DNA from 2 places in the Neorhizobium sp. DAR64862/K0K3 genome. Region 1 is predicted to be linked to the other one. Evidence: predicted binding sites of a transcription regulator. Region 1 holds the regulator's gene; the other holds the start of a gene.
What was found. The regulator PhoB, encoded in region 1, activates phosphate uptake and scavenging genes when phosphate is short. The targets are predictions, from matches to a motif close to TGTCATNNANCTGTCAT.
Positions count from the first base shown of each region.

Region 1 (7,253 bases):
CCCGAACCATACATGGTCGAGTCCGCTGGCGATCTCAACGTCATGACCAAGATCAGCAACTGGGTTATGACCGCGGTAGTCCTTCTGGCAGCCCTGATCGGCGCCGGCTTTTCCTACACGCGCATCGCGCCGCGGTTTCGGGCTCGCAACCGTGTCGAGAAGGTGATCCTCGCAAGCCTCGTCGTCGCATCCTCGATCGCGATCCTGACCACGGTCGGCATCGTTGCCTCGATGCTGACGGAAGCGACGCACTTCTTCACCAGCATCCCGCCGTGGGAGTTCTTCTTCGGCACCGTGTGGGATCCGCGCTTTGCGGCCGCCGGCGCCACGGATTCGGCTGGTCAGTTCGGCCTTATCCCGCTGCTTCTCGGCACACTCTATATCGGCTTCGTCGCCATGCTCGTCGCCGTCCCGAGCGGTCTGTTTTCCGCGATCTACATGTCGGAATACGCCTCCCGCGGTGTCCGCTCCGTGGCAAAGCCTCTGCTCGAAGTTCTCGCCGGCATTCCCACCATCGTCTACGGCTTCTTTGCCCTGACGACGGTCGGCCCGTTCCTGCGCGACCTGTCTTCGCAGCTGAACGGCCTTGTCACCGGCGATTACGCCAACTTCATCCAGGCACAGAGCGTTCTCACCGCCGGCTTCGTCATGGGCATCATGCTGATCCCTTACGTCTCGTCGCTGTCGGACGACATCATAACCGCCGTGCCGGGAACGCTTCGTGACGGCTCGCTCGGTCTCGGCGCCACCCAGTCCGAAACCATCAAGAAGGTCGTCCTGCCGGCAGCACTGCCGGGCATCGTCGGCGCACTTCTGATGACCGCCTCGCGCGCCATCGGCGAAACCATGATCGTAGTGCTCGCCGCCGGCGTCGCCGCCCGCATGCAGCTCAACCCGTTCGAGCCGATGACGACGGTGACCGTCAAGATCGTCAGCCAGCTGACGGGCGACCTTGAATTCACCTCGCCGCAGACGCTTGTCGCCTTCGCACTCGGCATCACGCTCTTTGCGATCACGCTTTGCCTCAACATCTACGCGCTCTACATCGTGCGCAAATACCGGGAGCAGTACGAATGACCGACGTGGTTTCCTCCACCGCCGGCGTCTTGGCCAAGCCTGCCCGTCGCGATATCGGTATCAAACGCCGCTACGCCGCCGAGCGCCGCTTCCGTGCCTATGGCATCGCTGCTCTCTCGTTCGGCATCCTGTTCCTGATGCTCCTTCTGTGGTCGGTCGTCTCGAAGGGCTATACCGCCTTTCAGCAGACGATGATCACGATCCCTGTCGAGTTCTCGCAGCAGATCATCGACAAGGATAATGTGCGGGCTACGGATCCGGCCAAGCTGATGACGGCCAACTACCCGATCGTCGCCCGCAATGCGCTGGCGAAGGTTCTGGGCGTCGCCGAAACCGATCGCCAGGGCCTGCGTGCCGTCAACCAGATGATTTCGGACGGCGTTCGTGGCCAGCTGCGCGATATGGTCGTTTCCGATCCTGAGATCATCGGCACGACTCAGACGGTTTCGCTTCTGGCGGCCGGCGATATCGACAGCGCCGTGAAAGGCCAGATCAATCTCGACGTGGCGGAAACCAGCCGCAAGGTGTCCGACCAGCAGGTCGGATGGATGAAGCAGCTGACCGACAGCGGTGCGCTCGCCAAGGAATTCAACACCGGCATTTTCTTCAACGGCGCGTCCAGCCGTCCGGAAGCAGCCGGCGTCGGCGTCGCTCTGATCGGCTCCTTCTACATGATGCTGATCGTGCTCGTCCTGTCGCTGCCGATCGGCGTCGCAGCCTCGATCTATCTTGAAGAGTTTGCCCCGAAGAACCGGTTCACCGACCTGATCGAGGTCAACATCAACAATCTCGCAGCGGTCCCGTCGATCGTCTACGGTCTGTTGGGTCTCGCGGTCTTCATCAACTTCATGGGCCTGCCGCGCTCGGCCTCGCTGGTCGGCGGCCTGGTGCTGACGCTGATGACGCTTCCGACCATTATCATCGCCACCCGCGCGGCACTGAAAGCAGTGCCACCGTCGATCCGTGCTGCAGCGCTCGGGCTCGGTGCCTCGAAGATGCAGACCATCTTCCACCATGTCCTGCCGCTTGCCATGCCCGGTATCCTGACCGGTACGATCATCGGCCTCGCGCACGCCCTTGGCGAAACCGCGCCGCTCCTCTTGATCGGCATGGTCGCCTTCGTGGCGAACTATCCGACCACGCCGATGGATCCGTCGACAGCGCTGCCGGTACAGATCTACATGTGGGCTAACGAGGCGGAACGCGCCTTCGTTGAACGAACCTCGGGAGCGATCATGATCCTGCTCCTGTTCCTGATCTTGATGAATGTTGGCGCAATTCTCTTGCGACGCCGCTTCGAACGGCGTTGGTAGAGGAAGGGGGAAGCAATGAACATGATGTCAGAAGCTGCAGTTGAGAAGGCGCTGGACAAGAAAATGAACGACGTTGCATATAAGATGATCGGCAAGGATGTCTCCGTTTATTACGGTGACAAGCGCGCTCTTTATGACGTGAACCTGAATGTCCGCCAAAATACCGTCACTGCTTTGATCGGTCCGTCTGGCTGCGGCAAGTCCACCTTCCTGCGCACGATGAACCGCATGAACGACACGATCGAGGGTTGCCGCGTCACCGGCAAGATCACGCTCGACGGCGACGATATCTACGACAAGGAAATCGACGTCGTGGAGCTGCGCGCCCGGGTCGGCATGGTGTTTCAGAAGCCGAACCCGTTCCCGAAGTCGATCTACGAGAACATTGCCTACGGTCCCCGCATCCACGGCCTTGCCCGCGGCAAGACGGAAATGGACGCGATTGTCGAGGCAAGCCTGCAGCGCGCCGGCCTCTGGGCAGAAGTCAAGGATCGCCTGCATGAAGGCGGTACCGGCCTTTCCGGCGGTCAGCAGCAGCGCCTTTGCATCGCCCGTGCGATCGCCGTTTCGCCTGAAGTCATTCTGATGGACGAGCCGTGCTCGGCACTCGACCCCATCGCCACGGCCAAGGTCGAGGAACTGATCCACGAACTGCGCGCCAACTACACGATCGTGATCGTCACCCACTCGATGCAGCAGGCAGCCCGCGTTTCACAGCGCACGGCAATGTTCCATCTCGGCCATCTGGTCGAGGAAAACGATACCGACAAGATGTTCACCAATCCGGATGACCAGCGCACCCAGGATTACATCATGGGCCGCTTCGGCTGATGCGGGCGCAGAGCCCGTCAGCCGCAACTGCAGACATCAAGGATCAGACACATGGTTTCGACCCATATTCTCTCGGCCTATGACGAGGAACTGAAATACCTGAACCGCCGGATCTCCGAAATGGGCGGCCTGGCGGAGCAGATGTGCGGTGATGCCGTGCGTGCGCTCGTCAACTCCGACTCGGCGCTGGCCCAGAAGGTCATCTCGGACGACGTCATTCTCGACCACGCCGAGCGCGATATCCAGGACAAGGCGATCGTCACCATCGCCAAGCGCCAGCCGATGGCAGCCGATCTTCGCGAGATCATCGGCACGCTGCGCATTGCAGCTGACCTGGAACGCGTCGGCGACCTTGGTAAGAACACCGCCAAGCGCGTGCTCGCCGTGCAGGGAACAGGCGTCCCGCGCAAGCTCGCCCGTGGTCTGGAGCATCTTTCCGAACTGGCGCTGGTGCAGCTCAAGGACGTTCTTGATGTCTTCGCCAACCGCTCCGCGGAAAAAGCCGAAATCATCCGCCAGCGCGATGAAGAGATTGACGCGATGTACACCTCGCTGTTCCGCGAACTCCTCACCTACATGATGGAGGATCCGCGCAACATCACCACCTGCACCCATCTCCTGTTCTGCGCCAAGAACATCGAGCGCATCGGCGACCACGCGACCAATATCGCCGAGACCATCTACTACATCGCAACCGGCGCACAGCCGGAGGGCGAACGTCCGAAGGACGATACGTCCAACATGCTCGGCTCCGCCGGGACATGATGCAGCTCTCCCGAAATCGCCTGCCGGTTTCGGGACGATAACTGCCAAAACCAATGACCTGAAGCAGCGCGAGCGGATCTGGCGGATCTAAGTGCAGTTCGGGACGAGTGACGGAGCAAGTCGGAATGCAGCCGAAGATCGCAGTCGTGGAAGACGAAGAGGCCCTCAGCGTCCTCCTTCGGTATAACCTGGAGGCCGAGGGTTACGAGGTCGATACCGTGCTTCGCGGTGACGAAGCGGAAATCAGGCTTCAGGAGCGCGTTCCGGATCTTCTCATTCTCGACTGGATGCTGCCGGGCGTTTCAGGCATCGAACTGTGCCGTCGCCTGCGCATGCGGCCGGAGACGGAACGCCTGCCGATCATCATGCTGACGGCGCGCGGCGAAGAAAGCGAGCGCGTTCGTGGGCTTGCCACGGGCGCCGACGACTATGTGGTCAAGCCGTTTTCGACACCGGAGCTGATGGCCCGCGTCAAGGCGATGCTGCGTCGTGCCCGACCCGAAGTGCTGTCGAGCGTCCTCAAATGCGGCGACATCGAACTCGACCGCGAAACCCACCGCGTTCACCGCAAGAGCCGCGAAGTTCGCCTCGGGCCGACAGAGTTTAGACTTCTAGAATTCCTGATGGCGTCGCCCAGCCGCGTCTTTTCGCGCTCGCAGTTGCTCGACGGCGTCTGGGGCCATGACATCTATGTCGACGAACGCACCGTCGACGTGCATGTGGGGCGCCTGCGGAAGGCACTCAACTTCTCCAACATGCAGGACGTCATCCGCACGGTCCGCGGTGCCGGCTACTCGATGGAAGCCTGAGCACCGCGTCTCCTAGCCGGCAGCGTCATGGCAATGACACCGGTCACGACGCAGGCGAGACCGAGCCAGGCTGTCGAGGCAAGCGTTTCGCCGAGAAACACGACGCCGATGCCAACGCCGATCGGCACCCGCAGATAGGCCTGCGCCGTCGTGCCGACGGAGCCCAGCGTCCGCACCAGCCGGAAATAGATGACGAAGGCGAGCGCCGTCGAAAATACCGCGAGCGCCAACAGGGCGAGCATCGAATCGGTGCTGGGCGTCAGCGTCCAGGGCCGGTCGACCACGAGGCTCACGGGAATGAGGATGGCCGCCCCTGCGATCAGCGATCCCGCGGCGGGCATCATCGGGTCCAATCCCTTAAAATTCTTGCCGAAGATGGCAGCCGCCGCATAGCAGATCGTCGCCGCCACGATGGCGAGTTGAGCCCAGAGGTTCTCGCCCGACCCGGCAAGCGCCTCCATGCCGACGATCAGGCATATGCCGACAATGCCTGCGGCAACTCCAAACAGCTTGGCCGCAGAGACGCTTTCATGGCGCGTGATCAGCGCCGTCAGCAGAAACGCGAAGATCGGCGTCGTGGAACTCAAAATGGTGGCAAGGCCCGCATCGGTCGTCTGTTCGGCCCAGGCAATCAGGGTGAAGGGGACAGCGCTGTTGAGGCCGGCCTGAACCGTGAAGAGCGTCCAGGTCTGCCGGTCGGTCGGCAGCTTCAATCCGCGAAGGCGAAGTGCCGCAGCGAGAATGAGACCGGCGACCAGTGTTCTGACGGCGATAAAGGTGACGGGCGAAATCGTCTCCACACCGACTTTGATCAGCGTGTAGGACGCGCCCCAAAGCGTCGCGAGCGTGAGGAGCAGCAACAGATCCGTTGCCATGCTTGTTTTGGTGTCCGCCATTCCAGTTCCTATCCCCATCCATGCAATCTCCGCCCCTCTTAGCGGAGAGAGGAAAAGAAATGCTTCGGCGACGGCCGAACCGTTGATCGCTGACGGCAAAGTTTTCCGGTGCTAGAACTGGATCATGTCCAATATGGTTTCAGGAAATACGATTGCGGAAGTTGCAAGCCTGATCGGCGATGTCGCGCGCGCCAACATGCTGTCCGCGCTGATGGGCGGCCAGGCGCTGACGGCGGGCGAACTGGCACGCCATGCCGGCGTCACCGCGCAGACAACCAGCGGCCATCTCGGCAAACTGGCCCAGGCGCATCTGATCGCAGTCGAAAAGCAGGGCAGGCACCGCTATTACCGACTTGCCTCTCCGGAAGTCGCGCACGCGATCCACGCGTTGATGGCAGTCGCCGCAGACGGACCGAAGCGCCATCACCCTGTGGGCCCGAAAGATGAAGCGTTACGGCTAGTCCGCACCTGTTACGACCACATGGCCGGCCGTCTCGCCATCGCGCTCGCCGACTCCCTGACCGGCAACGGCTATCTGCTGCTCGGCGATGGAGCCGGCCTGATCACCGATGAAGGTCGGCGTTTCTTTTGTGATTTCGGGATCGATCTCGACCAGCTGACCCGTTCGAAACGCCCGCTCTGCCGGACATGCCTCGATTGGAGCGAGCGACGGCCGCATCTGGCGGGACAAATGGGTGCGGCGCTGCTGGACCGCGCTCTTGGCGTCGGCTGGATCAGCCGCCGAGAGGAAACCCGGGCTCTGCGGATCACGCGCGCCGGAGAGATCGGGTTTGCTGACAAATTCAGGCTTCCATCGGACTGGCGTATTGCACCGTCCGAAACTCTGATGGTCAGGCGGCTTCCTGGGTCTTCCATTCCGGCAGCGGGAACAACTTGTCGTAGCCAAGATTGAAGAGATAGGCATAGACCACGTAGAACAGCGCGATCGCGATATCCATTGTCAGCGCATGGAGAAGGGTAATCTGCAGATACCACGCGATAAACGGCATCAGCACGACCAGCAGACCGATTTCGAACAGCACCGCATGAGCAATGCGCAAGGCAGGCGTCTTTAGCGTCGTACCCCGTCGCGCCTGCAGAAAGCGGTCGAAACCCAGATTGTAGAGGTAGTTCCAGCCGGTCGCGACCGTCGCAGACACGACGCCGACAATGCCCATATGTTCGGCCGGCATGTCGAAGACGAAAGCGCCGAGCGGCACCATCATCAGAAGCCCGATGATTTCAAAGCTGATGGCGTGGCGAATACGGTCTCTTATCGAGCGCATGATCTTCCCCTTTAGGTGAGGTTCATGCCGGGTCGTCCCAGCGTTATGCCCATTCAGGGGGAGGTCGTCCTCTCTCGAGGCCGAAATAGGAGCCCAGGGAGTGCGAGGCAAGTTTTTTCAGCGCAAGTCAGCCATGCCGAAAACGCAAAAGGCGGGCCAGAGCCCGCCTTCGATCTTGTTTCCGCAGCCGTCTGACTCAGGACGCGCGGGCAGCCGGACGACGGCGCTCGTGCACCGGCTGGTAGGCAAGCTTCGCGTGATATTTGCAATAGGGCG
Region 1 is NZ_CP191449.1:2,658,012-2,665,264, reverse strand. Features, by position in the region: gene pstC (phosphate ABC transporter permease subunit PstC) at 1-1,077, shown strand, start outside; gene pstA (phosphate ABC transporter permease PstA) at 1,074-2,390, shown strand; gene pstB (phosphate ABC transporter ATP-binding protein PstB) at 2,406-3,221, shown strand; gene phoU (phosphate signaling complex protein PhoU) at 3,273-3,986, shown strand; gene phoB (phosphate regulon transcriptional regulator PhoB) at 4,112-4,795, shown strand; gene ACQY1L_RS12855 (DMT family transporter) at 4,777-5,691, opposite strand; gene ACQY1L_RS12850 (ArsR/SmtB family transcription factor) at 5,816-6,604, shown strand; gene ACQY1L_RS12845 (PACE efflux transporter) at 6,543-6,977, opposite strand; gene ACQY1L_RS12840 (GcrA family cell cycle regulator) at 7,174-7,253, opposite strand, start outside.

Region 2 (7,253 bases), 1.7 Mb from region 1:
CGGCAGCATGGCGTCGCGCACCATCATCGCTGGCAGCGACAGGATCGACAGTCTCCAGCCCTTGGCCCGCGCAAGGGCCAGTTCCGGCAGGTAGGTTGCCGCAAACACGGTTGCAGCAACCGCTGCCGAATTGAGATCCAGCAGGACGGCAGCGATCAGTCCAAGCGTCAGAGGCGGCAGCGCTCCGAGCAGGATCTCCGGCGTGAAGAACAGGGGAAACGTCACCCGCCGCAGCCGGGCCCAACGCGTCTGGCGTGACCAGATTTCCTCCAGCCCGCGACGCCCGAGCGGCTGCTCGAACGGTGCCGAGACCAGATGCACTTTCTTGCCATGCCGGTTGACGAGCTTGGTCGACGCCGCGTCCTCGGCAATCTCGGCCGCCAGCGCCTGGATGCCGCCGGCAGCATCCAGAAACGGCTTGTGCCACAGCATGCTCTTGCCCTGCGCAAAGCCGAGCCCCAGCGCCTCGCCCACATATTGCCAGCGCGCCTGCAGCGTATTCAGGAAAGCGCATTCCACTTCCGCCCAGAACCCGTCCGGACGCGATCCGATCGGCGTCGAGCATACGAGCCCGGTATCGGCCCGCCAACCGGAGACGAGGTTCTGAATATAGTCCTTGGGCATCAACACGTTGGAATCGGCAAGCACCACCCACTCGTGTCGTGCCGCATGCCAGCCCTTGGCGCAGTTGTTGAGCTTGGGATTGGCGCTGATCCGGTCATCGCCGATCAGCAGCCGCGCCGGCACCGCCGGATGCGCGGCAATCGCCGAGCGGATCTCGGTGATGATCGGATCACCCTCGTCCTGCACGCAGAAGATCAGCTCGTAATCCGGCCACTCGAGCTTGAATGCATGCGCGAGCGTCAGGCTGGAATAGGCCTCGATGCCGCGCGCCGGAATGACGATCGATACACCGTCCGGCTTGATCACCGCCGGCTTGTCACTCGCTTTGTCCCGATGCGAAAGCCGCAGGCCGGCAACCGCGATGCTGAAGAGATTGATCGCCAGAAGGGCCATGGCGAGTGTCGCAAGAACAAGATCCATCCTGATGTTCCCGATGGCCGGCCCCGAATCGTCGGGTCACCGCCAGTGCCTGAAGAGTAAGGGCAAGCAGACCATTTCGGTGTGACAGACGCATGACGTTGCCCCTCACCCGCGAAGGCGAGAGGCCAGGACGATCCGGAGAAAACCCGCTGAGCAGCCTCCCTGCTTAGAACAGCCCCTCGATCAGCCCATCCGCGTTGAGATGGATCCGCTCGGCCGAAGGCGCGCTCGGAAGACCCGGCATGGTCATGATCTCGCCGGTGATTGCCACGATAAAGCCGGCGCCGGCCGACAGTCGCACTTCGCGCACATGCACCACATGCCCTTCCGGAGCACCGCGCAGGTTGGGGTCGGTGGAGAACGAATACTGCGTCTTGGCGATGCAGACCGGCAGATGGCCGTAACCAGCACTTTCCCAGGCCTTCAGCTGATCGCGCACCGGCTTTTCCGCCGTCACCTCGCCGGCATGATAGATCTTGGTGGCGACCGCCTCGATCTTTTCCATCAGCGGCATGTCGTCAGGATAGATCGGCTTGAAGTTGGCGGCACCGCTTGTCGCCAGTTCCACCACCTTGTAGGACAGTTCCTCGATGCCGGCGGAACCTTCCGCCCAGTGACGGCAGAGGATCGCCTCGGCGCCGTGATGCGAGACGTAGTCCTTGATCGCCGCCACTTCCGCATCGGTATCCGAGATGAAGTGATTGATCGCGACCACGACCGGCACGCCGAACTTGCGCACATTTGCGATGTGGCGTCCCAGGTTCGAACAGCCGCGCGTCAGCGCCTCGACATTCTCTGTCCCGAGATCGTCCTTCTTCACGCCGCCATTCATCTTCAGCGCCCGGATGGTCGCAACGATCACGGCTGCGTCGGGCTTCAGCCCTGCCTTGCGGCACTTGATGTCGAAGAACTTTTCGGCACCCAGATCCGCTCCGAAACCCGCTTCGGTCACCACATAGTCGCCAAGCTTCAGCGCCGTCTTCGTCGCGATCACGGAGTTGCAGCCATGGGCGATGTTGGCGAACGGCCCGCCATGCACCAGCGCCGGATTGTTTTCCAGCGTCTGCACCAGGTTCGGCTGCATCGCGTCCTTCAGAAGCACCGCCATCGCCTTGTCGGCCTTGATGTCGCGGGCATAGACCGGCGAGCGGTCGAACCGGTAGCCGATGACGATATCGCCGAGCCGCTTTTCGAGGTCGGCCAGATCCTGCGCCAGACACAGGATCGCCATCACTTCGGATGCGACGGTAATGTCGAAGCCGCTTTCCCGGGCAAACCCGTTCGAGACGCCGCCGAGCGAGGTCACGGTCTGGCGCAGCGCCCGGTCGTTCATGTCCATCACCCGCCGCCAGGTGATGCGGCGCGTGTCGATGTCGAGCGCATTGCCCCAATAGACATGGTTGTCGATCATCGCCGACAGGAGATTGTGCGCAGACGTAATGGCGTGGAAGTCGCCGGTGAAATGCAGGTTGATGTCTTCCATCGGCACGACCTGCGCATAACCGCCGCCGGCAGCCCCGCCCTTGACGCCGAAGCAGGGCCCAAGCGACGGCTCGCGCACGCAGATCACGGCCTTCTTGCCGATCCGGTTCAACCCGTCGCCGAGGCCTACCGTGGTCGTCGTCTTGCCCTCGCCGGCAGGCGTCGGATTGATCGCCGTCACGAGGATCAGCTTGCCATCGGGGCGACCTTGCAGCGAGCCGATGAAATCGGCCCCGATCTTCGCCTTGTCATGGCCGTAGGGCACCAACGCCTCGGGAGAGATGCCAAGCGCCGCGCCAATGTCCGCGATCGGTTTCTTTTTTGCCGCGCGGGCGATCTCGATGTCGGATGGAACGGGGGCCATGCTTGTCTCTCGCTTGTTGGTTTGCGTGAACCATGGCCACAGCCGCTTCCCCACGACAAGCCCGGAACGGGAACAGCGCCCTGATTATGCACACTACAACGCGCTCATCCACACACCAAAGTTGCAATTTAATTCGATACAATCTTATATATCTCTGATCCATGGGGGATCGAGGGGGAACGACCAATGAACCTTATTCTCTGCTGCGACGGCACCTGGAACACGCCCGACGATATGGATGGCGGCCAGCCTAGCCCGACCAATGTTCGCAAGATTTACAATGCAGTCGCCGACAAGGATGCCGCTGGCATCAAACAGGATGCCTACTATCACCCCGGTGTCGGCACAGACGGAACCTGGTGGCGACGTGCGGTGGAAGGCGGTACCGGCAAGGGTCTCGCTGACAACATCAAGGGCGCTTACAAATGGCTTGCCAGCACCTACAAATCCGGAGATCAAATCTATCTGTTCGGCTTCAGCCGTGGCGCCTACACGGTCCGCAGCCTCGGCGGCATGATCTCCAAATGCGGCCTTCTGGATATCAAAGCCTCTAAGCTCGACGAAGAGGGAACCTGGAAGGCGATCGAGGCGATCTTCACGGAGTACCGCGCCAAGAGCGAAGCCGGCACCAAGCGCAAACAGTCCGGCAAGATCCACTTCCACAACGTCGCCCCAGGCGGCACCCGCAATGCCTCAACGCTCATCCAGTTCATCGGCGTCTGGGATACGGTTGGCGCGCTCGGCATTCCCGATGACATGGGGTTTCTCAACCTTCTCGACAATCCGGAGAACCATGAGTTTCACGATACGACACTCGGTTCCGCCGTCCTCAACGCCCGCCATGCGGTGGCGCTCGACGAGTTCCGCCAAAGTTTCATGCCGACGCTCTGGGTCAAGCCGGATGGCTGGACCGGAACGCTGAAACAGGTCTGGTTCCCGGGCGTGCATGGTGATGTCGGCGGTGGCTATGCCGCAACAGGCCTTTCGGACGGCGCTCTCCTGTGGATGATGAACGAGGCAAAAAGCTGCGGTCTCGTATTCCGCGAAGGGGCTGAAAACCAGCTGAGGCCGGATCCGCGCGGCGTGCTGCATGATTCCGCCAGTGGCATCTTCGCCAAGCTGAAAACGAGACCGCGCGCCGTACCGCACGTGACCGCAACGCCTTCAGAAGATTTGCACAGCTCCGCCTCCGAGCGGCACCGCACCCCGCCCTTGTCGCAGGGGCGCTACCGGCACGCCAACGCAGACCTGCCCGCAGAGGTCGACGTCTTCGCACGCGACCACTGGAACGACACCGGCATCTTTCTGCAAAAGGGCATCACCTACTCGTTCGTCGCGAAAGGCGAGTGGACGGATGGCACGGTCCTGTGCAATGCCGATGGCCCGAAAGATGGAGGAAACTTCCAGGCCGGTGAGATTGCCCATATTGCCTCGAGCGGCCTTGGCCAGCTCGAAAAGGCGTGGAAATGGTCGACCGGAAACCAGCAGGTGGATTTCTGGTGGACCCGTCGCGAGGAGGAGCTTCCCTGGTTCAGCCTGATCGGCGTGATCGCCAACGACGTGCCGCCGCCCGCTCAGCAGCAGACGCCCAAGAACGGCATTCTCAAACTGCCCCACGAGGTGTTTCTCATCCGCAGCAAGGCGAAATTCACACCGAAGGGCGACGGCTATCTTTACTGCTTCGCCAACGATGCCTGGGGCGCCTACGGCAACAACCGCGGCAGCGTCAGGCTGACAGTCGCGCCTTCCCCGTCTTCCGCAAACCCACCACCGAGCCACTGACCAACCACGCCGTGACGACGACCAACACTCGTCACGGCGTGCTCTCACGACACGCTGCGCAAAAACATGAGTATTTCACTCAGATTCAAACTTGACTCATTTAGTTTAGATTTCTAAGGCTTTTTGCGGGGCTTCTGCTTCGGCGGAAATCAAACAATCCGAACGTTACCCGGACGCAGGCTATCGCCGCGCCCGATGTCTCTGCATGTCTTTTTGAGGGGAACCACCATGCCTACCCGTTCGTCGCGGCATCGCCATCTCTACGCCGGAACTGCCGCACTTCTGCTGATCACGGCCGCGCCGCCGGCATGGGCGCAAGAGACTGCCCAGACCGCCGCTGGAACGACCGCCGCTGGAACGACCGCCGCTGGAACGACCGCCGCGACCCAGGTTGCCGATGGACAGGATACGACCGCCCTGAAGCCGATCGTGTTGCGCGACGGGACTTACGTCGGCAAGTCCAATTCGCCGCTGACCGAAACGACAGATCGTCAGGTCATCCAGGACCGGATGGTCACCGATTTCAAGGATTTCTCCCGTCGCGTCGATGCCGGCGTCACCTTCAACCGGCAGAGCCAGAGCATCAACATTCGCGGTCTGCAAAACGAGCGCGTCCTGACGACGATCGACGGGATCCGCCAGCCCTGGCTGACCGACCCGCGCGATAGCGCCCGTGGTGGCAACAACGCCTTCGATTTCGACACGCTTTCGACGATCGACATCACCAAGGGTGCCGATTCGAGCCGCGTCGGATCCGGCGCCCTCGGCGGCGCGGTCCAGCTCTACACGATCAATCCGGAAGACCTGATCGAGGACGGCCGTAATTTCGGCGCTCTGACCAAGAGCACCTATGACAGCGCCGACCGCAGCCTCGGCAACAATGCCGCCATCGCCGCACGACACAATGACAGCTGGTTCATGCTCCAGGGCGGCTACAAGCGCGGCAACGAGACCGATAACGAGGGCGAAATAGGTGGTTACGGCACCACCCGCACGGAGGCCAATCCAAGCGATTACTGGCAGCGCAACCTGCTCGCCAAGTTCCACCAGTATATCGAGGGCGGCCATCGTTTCGGCCTGACCGGCGAACTCTTCAACAAGGAGATCGACAGCGACAACATGCGCGGCACGACCACGAGCTACCAGCAGGGCACGCTGAAGAGCGGCGAAGAGGTCGATCGCAAGCGGCTGTCGGCATCCTACGACTTTACCTCCCCCAGCGGCGGCGACATCGTCGATCAGGCGAGCATCATCACCTACTGGCAAAAGCAGCGACTGAACAACACGACGGACGGGTTCCGCCTTACCGACCCACGCGGCTCAATCATTCCCGGCGACCCCTTCTTCTACGGCTCCCCAAGCGGTATCTACAGCCGAGACAACCAGCTGACACAGGATAGCTACGGCATCTCCGGCAGCGCCTCGAAGGAACTGACCATCGGCGGCGTCAGCCACGAATTCCGGTTCGGCGGCGAGCTCTCCTGGCAGAAGACCTATCAATACTCCTCCGGCGTCGACAATTGCCCTGATGTCGACTGGACGACCATCCCGCAACCCTTCGGTCCCCAGTCCTGCCGCATGCTCCATTCCAATTCGTCCGATATGCCTGACGTCGACGGGATGATCCTCGGCATGTATGCCGAAGACGACATCAAGTTCTTCGAGGACCGCCTGACGGTGACGCCCGGTGTGCGCTTCGACTGGTACGATTACGATCCGAAATCGACCGCAAGCTTCGAGGACAGCCCGAACTACGATCCGGCCTATCTCGAAAGCAACAACGACTTCGGCATCTCCCCGAAACTCCGTTTCGGCTGGAAGGCGACCCAGGAACTGGAACTGTTTGCCCAGTATGCCCGCGGCTTCCGCGCGCCGACCGCGACCGAGCTTTACCAGAATTACGGGGCTCCGGGCTCCTATGCCCGCATCGGTAATCCCGATCTCGAAACCGAAACCAGCAACGGCTTTGAAATCGGCGCCAAATACGACGCGGCCGACTATTCATTCAAGGCGACCGCCTTCAACAACTACTACAAGAACTTCATCGACACGGTCACCATCGCGCCTCCAGGCGGTGAGTACCCGGTCGGCGGCATTACCGGCTACGAAAACCTCAACCACGTCCGCATCTACGGCATCGAGCTGGGTGGCGAATGGCGCTTCGATCCACGCTGGCGCACCTGGGGCTCGTTTGCCTATTCGCATGGCAAGGATACCGATACCGGCGACTACCTGAACTCGGTCGCGCCGCTGCGCGCCATCATCGGCCTCGGCTATTCATCCGAGACCTGGGGCTCGGACGTCTCGCTGACGCTTGCCGCCTCCCGCCACAAGGTCAGCGGCACCGGCTTCGAGGCACCCGGTTACGGCCTCGTCGATACGACCGTGTGGTGGGCACCCGAAAAGGTTGGAAGCATTGATCTGACCGGCCTCAAGGTTCAGGCCGGCGTCTTCAACGTGTTCGACAAGAAGTACTTTGACGCGGTCAGCGTCCCGGACGGCGTTTCGGCTTCGGCGCAGGACTTCTACAGCGAGCCCGGCCGCAGCTTCAAACTGTCGGTGACCAAGAAGTTCTGATCCC
Region 2 is NZ_CP191449.1:860,050-867,302, reverse strand. Features, by position in the region: gene ACQY1L_RS04345 (ceramide glucosyltransferase) at 1-1,044, opposite strand, end outside; gene ACQY1L_RS04340 (formate--tetrahydrofolate ligase) at 1,211-2,890, opposite strand; gene ACQY1L_RS04335 (DUF2235 domain-containing protein) at 3,077-4,672, shown strand; gene ACQY1L_RS04330 (TonB-dependent hemoglobin/transferrin/lactoferrin family receptor) at 4,901-7,249, shown strand.
Region 2: a site for PhoB is predicted at 1,126-1,142, ahead of ACQY1L_RS04345 (ceramide glucosyltransferase). Genes of this name have one in related genera too.